Regions from separate parts of the Kocuria sp. TGY1127_2 genome, predicted to be linked through region 2. Evidence: predicted binding sites of a transcription regulator. Region 2 holds the regulator's gene; each other region holds the start of a gene.

Region 1 (4,473 bases), 570 kb from region 2:
AGACGCCGCCGGCAAGCTTGGCCAGACGCTCCTTGAGCTTCTCGCGATCCCACTCGGAGTCGACGCGCTCGATCTCGGAACGCAGCTGAGCGACCCGCTCGGCAACATCCTCGGCAGATCCGCTGCCGTCGACGATCGTCGTGTTGTCCTTGGTGACGGTCACGCGGCGGGCGTTACCCAGCTGTTCGAGGGACACGGAGTCCAGAGAGATGCCGAGTTCGCTGGTGATGACCTCGCCACCGGTCAGGACAGCCAGGTCCTGCATGATCGCCTTGCGACGGTCACCGAAGCCCGGGGCCTTGAGCGCAACAACATTCAGGTTGCCGCGCAACTTGTTGACCACCAGCGTGGACAATGCTTCACCGTCGACGTCCTCGGCGATGATCGTCAGCGGCTTCTTGGCCTGAACGACCTTTTCCAGCAAGGGCATGAGGTCGGCGATCGCCGAGATCTTCCCTTGGTAGATCAGAATGGCCGAGTCCTCGAGAACCGCTTCCTGCCGCTCCGCGTCGGTGACGAAGGAGGGCGAGAGATAGCCCTTGTCGAACTGCATGCCTTCAGTGACGGACAGCTCGATTTCGGTCGAGGAGCCGTCTTCGATGGTGATGACGCCGTCCTTGCCGACCTTCTCAAAGGCTTCGGCGAGGAGCTCGCCGATCTGCGGAGACTGAGCCGAGATGGCCGCTACTTGAGCGACTTCTTGGCCTTCGATCTCGCGGGCGTTCTCGCGGAGACGCTCGGAGACCGCTTTGACCGCCGCTTCGATACCGGTCCGGATCTCGCTCGGTGCAGCCCCGGCTGCAACGTTTCTCAGACCCTCATTCACAAAGGCCTGGGCCAAAACGGTAGCCGTCGTGGTGCCGTCACCGGCAACATCATTGGTTTTGGTGGCGACTTCCTTGGCCAGCTGTGCGCCAAGGTTCTCATACGGGTCATCGAGCTCGATCTCGCGAGCAATGGTCACGCCGTCGTTGGTGATTGTGGGAGCGCCCCACTGCTTGTCCAGAACGACGTTGCGACCACGCGGGCCGAGAGTCACCTTGACCGTGTTGGCGAGCTTGTCCACACCGGCCATGAGGGCCTTGCGGGCTGCATCGTTGAATTCCAACTGCTTTGCCATGAACTACATGACTCCTTACACAGGTCTAGAAAAAGTGCGGGATTGTCGAGTTGTTACTTCTCGACAACGGCCAGCACGTCACGTGCCGAAAGCACGAGGAATTCCTCGCCCGAGTACTTGACCTCGGTTCCGCCGTACTTGGAGTAGATGACGACGTCGCCTTCCTGAACGTCGACGGGAACACGGTTGCCCTTGTCGTCAACGCGGCCGGGGCCAACGGCCACGACCTTGCCCTCCTGGGGCTTTTCCTTGGCGGTATCCGGGATGACCAGGCCGGATGCGGTGGTCTGCTCAGCCTCGACGGGCTGAACGACAATACGGTCCTCGAGAGGCTTGATGGAGACGGACATGAGTGACCTTCTTCCTTGGATGGATCAATTCTTGGCGTGAGCCGTGAGGGGCGTGCCAACCGTCGTCGCGGTGCCGATTGAGCGCCAGGCCCATTTAGCACCCTGAGTCCCAGAGTGCTAAAGACGACTCTATTCGGAGGGTTAGCAGAGGGTCAAGGCGAGTGCCAGGTTTCGCCCACAGCGGGAAGAAAGTGTCACGTCGGCCGCCCACAAGCCCCCGGTAGGGTGGTCCCGTGACGCATTTATTCACTTCCGAGGAGCTCAAGGCCCTCGATGCGCTGGAGTACAGGGAAGAGAACGCATTGGCGCTCTCCACGGCTCTGCGCAAACAAGGTTTTCCCCCCGATAGGGCCTCCGCACTCCTGACCCAAGCCAAACTCCGAGCGCAGGCGCGACTGAAATTCGGCCAGGAAGCCGAACGAATGCTGTTCACCAGGCCCGGACTCGAACAAGCTACTCGCACCAGCGTCGCCCAGTGGCACGCACGCCGGTTCCAACGAGCGGGCATCGATTCGGTCGCCGATCTGGGATGCGGAATCGGGTCCGACTCCGCGGCATTCCTGCGCGCCGGTCTGTCCGTTCTATCCTATGAAATCGATCCTGACACCGCGTCTGTGGCCCGCCACAACCTGTCGATACATGCCAAGTCCGAGGTGCGCACCGAAGACGTCACGAGTATCGACGCCACGGCCTTGCACACGGTCGATGGGGAACCGATCCGTGCGCTATGGCTCGATCCTGCCCGACGCGAGACGGAACAAGGTCGCGTCAGCCGACTCTTCGACCCTGAGGCCTTTGCCCCGCCGTTCTCCCAGATCGAACGCTGGGCGTCGACCGGCATCGCGATGGGGGTCAAGATGGGTCCGGGAATGGAGCACGCCGACATACCGGGCCATGCCGAGGCGGAGTGGGTCAGTTGCGGCGGAGACGTTGTCGAGCTGATCCTTTGGTTCAACGGGTTGGCTCGCCCTGGTGTCAGGCGGTCGGCCACGGTTCTGGACTCCGACCCTTTGGAGCCGCACGTGATCGCGCATTTCTCCTCCGGGTCGGAATTCGGCCACGACGTCGACGGGTCATTGTCCGAACCTCGTACAGGCCCTCCTGCGGCGTACCTCTATGAGCCTGACGGAGCCGTGATCCGCGCGGGACTCATCGATCAGCTGGCCTCCACCGTCGAGGGTCATTTTTTGGACCCGCGGATCGCTTATTTCACGTCCGAGCAGGGGCTCAATATTCCCGGAGCAACGTGTTGGGCCGTCGAGGAGGATCTGCCGATGGGGGCCAAGACGTTGAAGAAGTGGGTCCGAGATCACGGGGTCACAGGGCTGACGATCAAGAAGCGAGGGGTCGACGTTGTACCCGAAACTCTGCGGGGCCAATTGCTGACTGGTACCAAGCGCGGCAAGAAGACGTCCACGGGCCGGCACGCAACTCTGATCCTGACTCGCTGGGAGTCCCAGGAAACTGAGCAACGCGCCGCGTTCGTCGTCCGCCGAATGAGCCGCTGACCGTCTCCACGCTCCAGGACACGACTTCCTTGTGAACTCGCGTGTCGCCGACGACCGAATGCTCGGTTTCCGCATCTGACGCCCGGCTAAGATGAACTGACCCAAACCGGGAGGACGCACATGATCCCCTTTTCAAGCTCCGAACAGTCGAGCCTCGGCGTCGAGTGGGAAATCGCTCTCGCCGACCGTGAATCAGGCGACCTCGTCTCGGCCGCCGCAGAGATCCTCGCGGCCCTCGAATCTTCGCACCCTCAATACATAGAGCCTGATGGTTTCTCTCCTCAGATCACTCGGGAGTTCCTGGCCAATACCGTCGAGGCCGTCACCGGTGTATGTGAAAACGTATCGGAAACCATTGATCAGCTCTCGGAGCTCGCAGACGTCATGCGGCAGGAGGCCGACCCGTTGGGCGTGGATTTGTTCTCCGCGGGCACCCATCCTTATGCGAAGTGGACCGAACAGCCAGTCTCGGAGAAGGACCGGTATCAAAAAGTTTTGAACCGTACCCAATACTGGGGACGCCAAATGCTGGTTTACGGAGTACATGTTCATGTCGGTGTCGATTCCCGAAGCAAAGCGCTGCCCGCGGTGAATCAACTCGTCAACTACTATCCGCATCTTTTGGCGCTGTCGGCGAGCTCCCCTTATTGGGCGGGCGTGGACACCGGATACGCCTCACAGCGGGCCATGGTTTTCCAACAGATTCCTACATGCGGTCTCCCGTACCAGTTCGAGGAGTGGACCGAGTACGAGCAGTACATCGATGGTCTCATCGCAACCGGAATGATCGCCGAGGAATCCGAAAATCGTTGGGACATCCGTCCCGTTGCCCGGTACGGCACCGTCGAGATGCGCATCTGCGACGGCCTTGCAACCCTCGAAGAAATCGGCGCCATCACCGCGCTGACCCAATGCATAGTCGAAGAGGTTTCCCGAATAGTCGACGACGGAGGCCGGATCGGCACAATGCCTCGATGGTTTGCCGAGGAGAACAAGTGGAGGGCCTCGCGCTACGGGTTGGATGCCGAGGTCATCACGGACGGAGACGGTACGGTTGCGCCCGTCCGTGAGCACACCGCCGCGTTGGTCGAGAGGTTAGAACCGATTGCCCGAGAACTCGGCTGCGCCAAAGAATTGGCGGGCGTGCATCGAATACTCGAGCGCGGTCCCGGTTATCTGCGTCAACGTCGGGTCTATGAAGAGCACGGGCAACAGTTGCGGGCCGTCGTGCGCGACACGGTCGACCTCACCCGTTACGGTTATCCCGAAACCTGATCGATGAAATTCTAGGACGGTTCCTGAACCCCGGGAACAGAGACGGTCGTGACCTGCATTGAGGGATCGACCGTAAAGTCCAGACCACTGGGAACGACGCCGCCCATAACCAATCGAGCGCCGAGGGCCGCGACCATTGCCCCGTTGTCGGTACACAGTGAAAGTTGTGGAACCACGAGTCGGATGCCATGGGCAGTACATCTCGCGGCAGCCAATTCCC
Region 2 (4,473 bases):
GATGTCTACGGACGGCACGTTGACGCTCAACGTTTCCTCCGACATCTTTGACCATTCGCTGTCCGACGACGAAGCAAATCTCGCGGTCCAACAACTGATTTACACGGCGACTGCCGCCGCGGCTGCGGGCGGCATAGCCAATGCGGGACCGACCATGAAGGTCATCATCCTGGTCGATGGCCACCGAGGGTACCGCTTCGGGCAGCAGACGCTGGGACAGCCGATGGTCCGTGACGACGCCGTCGCAGCGCCTCTTTGGATCATCGACCCCGAACAGGACGTGGTGTCAACATCGAACCTCAGCGTCAAAATGGTAGCCACCAATGTGGCTTCAAGGGTGTACTGGGACATCCGCAAGAACGGTTCTGAAGTAGCGTCCGGCAACGAAGAACTCTCCGGCAGCGAGTCCGGTCTCCAGGAGATTCAATTCAGCAAAACACTGTCCCCTGGCGACTACACAATCCGTATCTATATCCGCACAAGGGATCTTCGAGACCCGGGGCTGGCGGTATCCGACCAGGATGTCAGCCTCTACGATGACCACCAGTTCAAGATCAGAGACTAGGTCCTCTCATCGCCAGGGCCCGATCATCGCATTGATGACCGCGATCGCCGCTGCCCCCGCCGTCGAGCTCCTCAGCACATCCGTGCCCAGAACCGCGCACTGAGCCCCTGCCTCCTCGAGAGTCTGGACCTCGTGAGGGGATATCCCGCCTTCCGGACCGACGACTACGAAGATGCGGCCCGAACCGGCATCATTATTCGTCCTCTGGACCGAACCAAGGTAGTCCACGAGGCTCACCGCGGCTTCCTCATGAAGGACGACCATCCGGTCCCCCGGTTCCATGAGCCGGGAGACCTGGGAGGTGGACAACAATTCACCGACGTGAGGGACCAAAGAGCGCCTGGCCTGCTTGGCCGCCGCCGAAACCGTTTTGCCCCATTTCGCGTGAGCTTTCGCTGCACGGTCTGCTTTCCACCGCACAATGCTTCGCTCGGCCTGCCACGGGAAGATCGCGCTGGCGCCCAGTTCGGTGGCCATTTCGACCGCCATGAGGTCGCGGTCACCTTTGGCAAGTGCCTGGATCAACACGACCGAACTGGAGGGGTCTTGCACCGGCCCCGACTCGACGGACACGGCCAGACCATCCGGAATGATTTCTGTGACGACACCGCCGACGCGATGACCGCGTCCATCAACCAGGTCGAGAGGTTCTCCCACGCCGAGTCGTTTCACGGTCTTCGCGTGGTGCCCTTCCGATCCCACCAATTCATAAGTTTCCCCGGCTGCCAAGGATTCGATGTGTTGCGGTTCGACGTAGAAAACGGGGTGCGTCATGGAAGCCGGTCAGTCCTGGAACCTATCCCGCAAGCGCGAGAAAAATCCGTGTCCCGTGTTCTGCATCGTTTCGCCGACGACGTCGTCCTCTCCCCGGAGCTCGGCAAGCTTGCGCAACAGCTCGCGCTGCTCGTCGTTGATCTTCGAAGGTGTTTCGACCTCGAAATGAACAACGATGTTGCCGCGTCCGGTGCCGCGGAGCTTGGTGACGCCCAGGTCGCGAAGCGTGGTCGTCTGGCCCGTCTGGGTTCCGGGCTTGACCGTGACTTCCTGCGTACCGTCAAAAGTTTCGAGGTTGATGGTGGTGCCCAACGCTGCTGCAGTCATGGGCACCGTCATGGTCGCGTGGAGATCGTCCCCTTCACGCGTAAAGGTTTCGTCCGGGTTCACGCGAAGCTCGACGTAGAGGTCCCCGTTCGGTCCACCGCCGGTTCCGGCTTCGCCTTCGCCGCTGAGTCGAATTCGCGTACCGGTCGAAACACCCGCCGGGATCTTGAGTGTCAGCGGCTTGCGCTGACGCACTCGGCCCTCGCCGTAACATTCGGGGCACGGGTGCTTGATGACCGTGCCGAAGCCTCGGCAACTCGGGCACTCGGCCGTGGTGACGACATTCCCGAGAATGGACTGGACCTGACGCTGAATATGACCTTGCCCGTGGCAGACGTCGCAGGTTTCGGGCTCGGTTCCCTTCTCGGTTCCTTGACCCTCGCACAGGGAGCAAGTCACGGCGGTATCCACGGTGACTTCTTTTTCTGTTCCGAATACGGCGTCCCGCAGGTTGACCCGTACGTTGATGAGGGCATCCTGGCCTTGACGCACACGGCTCTCCGGGCCCCGTGGTCCGCCGGCGCCTTGGAAGAACGTTTCGAAGATATCCGAGAAACCGAACCCGCTGCCGGGGAAGCCACCGCCATAACCGGTGTTATTGCCGTTCTCGTTCCCCGTGGTGTCATAGACGCGGCGTTTGTCCGGGTCCGAGAGGATGTCGTGGGCGTGGGAGACGCGCTTGAATTCTTCTGCCGCCTCGGGCGAAGGATTCACATCCGGATGCAAGGTGCGCGCCTTCTTGCGGTACGCTTTCTTGATTTCTTCTGGACTGGCGTCTCGCGAGACGCCGAGAGTCTGGTAGTGGTCGCTCACTGATGTTCCTTGATCTGCGGTCGGAAACCGCGTGGGTTCCAATTCGTCAACGGCTGTGCGCGCGGATTTATTCGTTCAAGATGCGGGAGAGGTACCGCGCGACGGCCCTCACCGCGGACATGGTCCCTGGATAATCCATTCGTGTCGGCCCGACGATGCCCACTTTCGAGGCGAGTTGCGGCCCGTACCCCGTCGCAATCACGGACGCATCCGATAACGGAGTGTCCGAATTCTCCCGCCCGATCCGGACGGAGACGCCCCTGGCGTCCTCGCCGATTTCGGAAAGCAAACGCAACATGACGACTTGCTCTTCCAATACGTCGAGGATGGGCGCGATGCTGCGGTTGAAGTCGTCCGTGGACTCCGCGAGATAAGAAGTACCCGCCATGAGCAGGCGTTCTTCCTGTTCGCCTCGACCCAGGATAGTCACCATTCCGGCGAGAATCCTGGCCGAATCACGATGCGCTGGCTCACATCCGGCGACCGCGGTCACCAGCGAAGCCTCCAAATCCCCCACAGGACGATCCAGGATCGCGTCCAGGAAACCGCGACGAATCCCCGTCAACGTCTCTTCTGAGAGTTCCTTAGGGATCTCGACGACGCGCTGGCCGACTCCCCCGCGAGTCGTGATCATGACAACCAGAACGAATCGCGGAGCCATGGTCACCAATTCAAGGTGCCGGACTTTCGCCCCGGTCCGCGTGGGGTACTGAACAAGTGCGACTTGCCGAGTCAATTGGGACAGTAGACGGACAGTCTTTTCCATCATCTGATCGACATCGTCCGACGAGTCCAGGAAACTCGTGATCGCCCGACGTTCCGCAACGGACAGCGGCTTGATCGATGCGATCTGATCCACGAATGCGCGGTAACCCTTGTCCGTGGGTATCCGGCCGGCGCTCGCGTGAGGGGCCATGATCATTCCGGCGTCTTCCAGGGCGGCCATGTCATTACGGACAGTTGCGCTGGAGACACCGAGTTTGTGCCGGTCGACCAAGGCTTTTGAACCGACGGGCTCGCGCGAGTGCACGTAGTCCTCGACGATCGCGCTCAGGACATCGAGCCGGCGTGGCTTGTTCACGGTCTCGCCCTCCTCGCAAAATCCTGACTGTAGATGCTTCGTGGCGGGAGCCCATTGGCACTCCCCCGGTCCGACTGCTAAGTCTACGCCGCATGCCCGCTGTCGAAAAACGCGCCGCCGGATGCTCAGCTCTCGGCGGAGAGGCTATATTGGCGACGGGCCGCGCGCCCGCTCTTGGAAATTTTTGGACCACAGGACAGGAAGTTGCATGGATCGCTACGGATGGGGCCCCCAGGAACTGGGCAGCGCCGGATTGAGCAACCAGCCGCCTGAGCCCCGGGACCTTGAAGTCCGAAAGGACATGGTCATCGAGGAGGTCCAATCCGGCTGGGTAGGCGCGGCGGTGAGCTTGCAGTCGATCGGCGGCCAACGCGTGGTCGGGCTCGAAGACCGCCACGGAGCTGTCCGGGCTTTTCCTCTGGGGCATGGATTCTTGTACGAAGGCGAGCCCGTGCGCCTCGTGCCTCCCCGTGCGCGAACGCCATCGAAGCCGCAACGCACGCGTTCGGGTTCGCTCGCAGTCCCGGGAGCCAAGGCAAGAAAAGCGCGGGCATCGCGAATGCTGGTCGAAGGTCTGCACGACGCAGAGTTGATCGAGAAGGTATGGGGAGATGACCTGCGCATCGAGGGTATCGTTGTCGAGCCCATGCACGGCCTAGACCATGTCTCCGAAATCATTCGAGAATTCGAGCCCGGTCCCGAGCGGAGGTTGGGAATCCTCGCGGACCATTTGGTTACGGGCAGCAAAGAATCAAGACTTGCCGAGCAGGCCATGAAGGTGCCGGGTGCCCGAGGCAACGTATTGTTTGTCGGTCATCCGTATGTGGACGTATGGGAGTCCGTGAAACCGAAAGCCGTGGGGCTCCGCGAATGGCCGCAGGTTCCTCGCGGGGAAGACTGGAAAACCGGGATT
Region 3 (4,473 bases), 890 kb from region 2:
TGGGCCAGACCGATGAAGAAGCCTCCCACGAGCAGCAGGAAAAACGCCACAGGCAGGAAGGAAATCAACGGGGGCACCGCGGCGACGGTGAGGGAACCCAGAATCAAGGACACCAGGACCAGTTGTGTCCGGTTCCAGCGCCGAGAGAGCACGGAGATCATTGATCTGGAGACAATTGACGAAAAGCTGCGAACGGCTAGCAAAATGCCGATCCACAGTGGGGCGACTCCTGCTTGCTCGCCCACGAGCGGCAGGAAAGAAGTCAGGATGTCCATGATGGAGAGCATCGCGAGTGATGCCAAGATGTGCGAAGAGACTCCCGGGGTCTTCAAGATGCCCAGCGTGGTGGCTTTCTGGGCTGCGGGACCGTTCGCAGGGGCAACCACAGATCGACGCGTTGCTGCGGGCGGGGTACTCGGGGCCGATACCTTGGCTCTCGCGATCGGCAACACCATGAATGTGATGGATACCAAAGCGCAGACTGCGCCAATCCACGAGGCGATGGATATGTCATGGAGTCTCTGCGACTGGGTCGGGTTCGCGTGAAAACCGAGGACCCAACCACCGATCAGTGGTCCGACAAGCTGTCCCGCGGAGAGGCCTGCGGTGGTCCAGCCGAACCCCTGGTCCAGTCCTGAGTCCGTTGCGTAGCGCGAGACCGCTGATTGTGAACCGATTTGGGATACCAAATGGCCCATCCCGAAGATAATGCTGGCACACGCAATCGTGCCCACCCCGTTGACGACGGCGAGCATCGCGGTCCCGAACGCGATAAGCAGGCCGCCGCTGAGGACCAGGAGCCTGAGCCTCTTGATTCTCTGCGCCAGACGTCCCATCGATATCGCGGCGAATACGGGAACGATCGCGTAAGCGGACGTCACTAAACCGATCGTGAAAGGTGGGGCTCCCAGTGCAATGAGTTTGTAACTCATCTGCGGCCTTGCAATATTCAAACCGGTTTGTGAGAGGAACATAAAAGCCACGAGGGCCCACAACCATGCTCGGCTTTGCTTGTTCCCCACTACCAACCCCTGCTTCGTCTCCCCGATCACCGATTGACCACCTTACGCTGGCCGTAAAACATGACGCGATGTAGTTACAGAACCCTTGGCCACTGAGCTTCCCCCCCCAGCTGCGCATGTACGGATGCATGAAGAGGCCCCGCACGAGCCGAAACTCGTGCGGGGCCTCCAAGGATTCAAAAGAACCGGTCGAACGACCAGTGGCTACATCATGCCACCCATGCCGCCCATACCGTCCATGCCCTCGGCACCGGCGCCGGCATTCTTCTCCGGCTTATCGGCCACAACGGCCTCGGTGGTGAGGAACAGTCCAGCGATGGAAGCAGCGTTCTGCAAAGCCGAACGAGTGACCTTGACCGGGTCATTGATGCCCGCGGTCATGAGGTCTTCGTACTCCCCTGTCGCCGCGTTCAAACCGTAACCCTGCTCGAGGCCACGCACCTTGTCTGCGACAACGCCTGGCTCGAGACCAGCGTTGCTGGCGATCTGCTTGAGCGGAGCATCGACCGCAACCTTGACGATGTTGGCGCCCGTGGACTCGTCACCCTCAAGGCTGAGGGTCTCGAACGCACGTACGCCTGCTTGGATCAGTGCGACACCGCCGCCGGAGACAATGCCCTCTTCGACGGCAGCCTTAGCGTTACGAACCGCGTCTTCGATGCGGTGCTTGCGCTCCTTGAGCTCAACCTCCGTAGCGGCCCCGGCCTTCAAAACCGCGACGCCGCCCGCGAGCTTGGCCAGACGCTCCTGGAGCTTCTCGCGATCGTAGTCGGAATCGGTATTGGCGATCTCCGCACGGATCTGAGCGACGCGGCCTTCGATTTCCTCAGCGGAGCCAGCGCCATCGACGATGGTGGTCTCGTCCTTGGTCACGACAACCTTGCGCGCCTGTCCCAGAAGGTCCAGAGAAGCGGTCTCGAGGGACAGCCCGACCTCTTCAGTGATGACCTGTCCACCGGTCAGCACGGCGATGTCGGCAAGCTGAGCCTTGCGGCGGTCGCCGAAGCCGGGAGCCTTGACGGCGACGGATTTGATGGATCCACGCATCTTGTTGAGGACGAGCAGGGCGAGAGCCTCGCCTTCTACGTCCTCGGCGATGATCAGCAGTGGCTTGCCCGACTGCATGACCTTCTCCAGTACGGGGACGAGGTCCTTCACATTGGAGATCTTGGAGTTCACGATGAGGATGTAGGGATCCTCGAGGACTGCTTCCTGGCGGTCGGCGTCGGTCACGAAGTAACCGGACAGGAAGCCCTTGTCGAAGCGCATGCCCTCGGTCAGTTCGAGATCGAGACCGAAGGTGTTGGACTCCTCGACGGTAATGACGCCTTCCTTGCCGACCTTCTCCATCGCCTGGGCGATGAGCTTGCCGATCTCGGGGTCACCCGCAGAGATCGAGGCGGTAGCAGCGATCTCTTCTTCGGTCTCGATCTCCTTGGCGGAAGAAAGCAGTTCCTTGGTCACTGCCTCAACGGCCTTTTCGATGCCACGCTTGAGGGACAAGGGGTCGGCGCCCGCCGCGACGTTGCGCAGGCCCTCGCGAACCAGAGCCTGGGCCAAGACGGTTGCGGTGGTAGTGCCGTCGCCCGCGATGTCGTCAGTCTTTTTGGCAACTTCCTTGACGAGCTCGGCGCCGATCTTCTCGTAGGCGTCTTCGAGTTCAATTTCCTTGGCGATCGATACGCCATCGTTGGTGATGGTGGGTGCGCCCCACTTCTTCTCGAGCACAACATTGCGCCCGCGGGGCCCAAGGGTAACCTTGACGGCATCGGCGAGGGTGTTCAGACCCTTTTCGAGTCCGCGGCGTGCCTCTTCATCAAAAGCAATCAGTTTTGCCATGGTGGCTTACGTCCCTCCTGGACGGTAGACGGATGCATCAACCACGGTGCCCGCGACGGACGGCTGGTGAACACTCCGCGCTCGGGGCGTCGCATTCCCACACCTCACCGTGGTGACTGTGTCTTTTGCCCATCGATCCGCGATGCTGCCCGCGCCGACGAAGCGTGTGCGTTCTCCGCGCGAGTTTTTTAGCAGTCGAGGAGGATGAGTGCTAATTCCAATCTTGGCACCCGGACGGGGAGAGTGCAAACGATGTCCACAGAGGTTGAGGACTCTTCGCTCACAGCACATCCCAGACAACGTGCCAGGCGCCCCGGTGCCCTGGTAGACGGCGACAACCTTGTCCCAGGTTACTGCTGGCTGGTCGAATCGCCCTGAGACCCGCCGGAACTCGAAGAATTCGCCCCGTCTCCTTCGGACAGGACCACGACAACTTGGTAGGAGTACCCCGCGGCCTGCTTGACGTCCTTGATATCGAGCTTTTGAGCTATTGCTTTCGCCTGCTCATCATGACCCTGGGCGTAGTAGACCACCGAGGATTTCTGTGCCTGACCGTCCCAGTTGCTGACGTCAGAAACCGTCCAGCCGGCATCCGTCAGAGTTGTGGCGGCTTTGGTCGCGGTACCTTCCTTGGAGCTGTAGTTGTATACGCCGAGGGTTGTCGACGCATCCGGTTTGGCCGTTGAGGATTCATCCGACCCCGGCCCGGATTCCGAATCGGAGGGGGATTCCGATGCGGAGCCCGAATCCGAAGCTTCTTGGCTGCTGGACGAGGATGCGGACGAACTCGCGGCATCGGGGGACGCCAGTTTGGGAGACAGCAAGAAGAACACTCCGCCGATGATGAGGGCGCAAATACCTGCCACGATGAGGGCGGCCAGTTGCTTGAACCCGCCGCTCTTCTCCGGCAGTTCACCCCGGTATGCGCCCCGACGGGGCGAGTCCACGGGGACGTCGTCGAATTCATCGTGTTCGTACTCGGCCATCAAAGTCCTCGTCATATATGGGGTGCGCACGCTCGCTCACGCACCGGTCAAGCGTCAAGAATATCTGCCCAGTCTGGTCATTCTCTGCACATTGCGCCGGGAGGGGTCAAAGATCCCGCCGTTCCCGGAGCCTACGGGTCAATGCCGGCTCTTCTCGCACGGCACGCACATCGTCGATCAAACGGTTCAGACGCATGTAGTACTCGGTGGCCGACATCCCGAGTTCTTTCCGAACCGCACGCTCTTTCGCCCCCGGGTACTTCCAGGTTCTTTTTTCCATCTCAAGAATGGCGCGCTCTGCTTCGGTCAAGGTTCCCACGAAGATAGTCTAGGGACGACCATCGTCGTTCACGAATTTCAGGGAGCCGTCTTGCCGATCCAGCCGCTGTCCGACATCATGGCCCAGGATTGGGCCGAAGCCCTTTCTCCTGTCGAACCGACCATCCGGAAGATGGGGGATTTCCTGCGGTCCGAGCATGCCGCCGGCCACCGGACTTTTCCGACCTCGGAGAATATTTTCCGGGCCTTCCAGGAACCCCTCGACTCGGTCAAGGTACTGATTATCGGTCAGGACCCGTATCCGACGCCGGGGCACGCAATGGGTCTGTCTTTCTCGGTCCAACCCG

The links. The regulator HrcA, encoded in region 2, represses chaperone genes, less so after heat shock. The targets are predictions, from matches to a motif close to TTNGCACTCGNNNNNNNCGAGTGCNAA.
Region 1: a site for HrcA is predicted at 1,565-1,591, ahead of groES (co-chaperone GroES). Genes of this name have one in related genera too.
Region 3: a site for HrcA is predicted at 3,050-3,076, ahead of groL (chaperonin GroEL). Genes of this name have one in related genera too.

What each region holds. Positions count from the first base shown of each region.
Region 1 is NZ_AP022834.1:928,242-932,714, reverse strand. Features, by position in the region: gene groL (chaperonin GroEL) at 1-1,120, opposite strand, end outside; gene groES (co-chaperone GroES) at 1,174-1,470, opposite strand; gene sake_RS04185 (class I SAM-dependent methyltransferase) at 1,704-2,978, shown strand; gene sake_RS04180 (glutamate--cysteine ligase) at 3,099-4,253, shown strand; gene tsaD (tRNA (adenosine(37)-N6)-threonylcarbamoyltransferase complex transferase subunit TsaD) at 4,265-4,473, opposite strand, start outside.
Region 2 is NZ_AP022834.1:1,499,750-1,504,222, forward strand. Features, by position in the region: gene sake_RS06800 (GerMN domain-containing protein) at 1-565, shown strand, start outside; gene sake_RS06805 (16S rRNA (uracil(1498)-N(3))-methyltransferase) at 572-1,339, opposite strand; gene dnaJ (molecular chaperone DnaJ) at 1,349-2,479, opposite strand; gene hrcA (heat-inducible transcriptional repressor HrcA) at 2,547-3,560, opposite strand; gene sake_RS06820 (DUF3097 family protein) at 3,769-4,473, shown strand, end outside.
Region 3 is NZ_AP022834.1:2,387,504-2,391,976, forward strand. Features, by position in the region: gene sake_RS10705 (MFS transporter) at 1-974, opposite strand, end outside; gene groL (chaperonin GroEL) at 1,227-2,861, opposite strand; gene sake_RS10715 (LytR C-terminal domain-containing protein) at 3,212-3,847, opposite strand; gene sake_RS13480 (DUF3263 domain-containing protein) at 3,954-4,166, opposite strand; gene sake_RS13485 (uracil-DNA glycosylase) at 4,245-4,473, shown strand, end outside.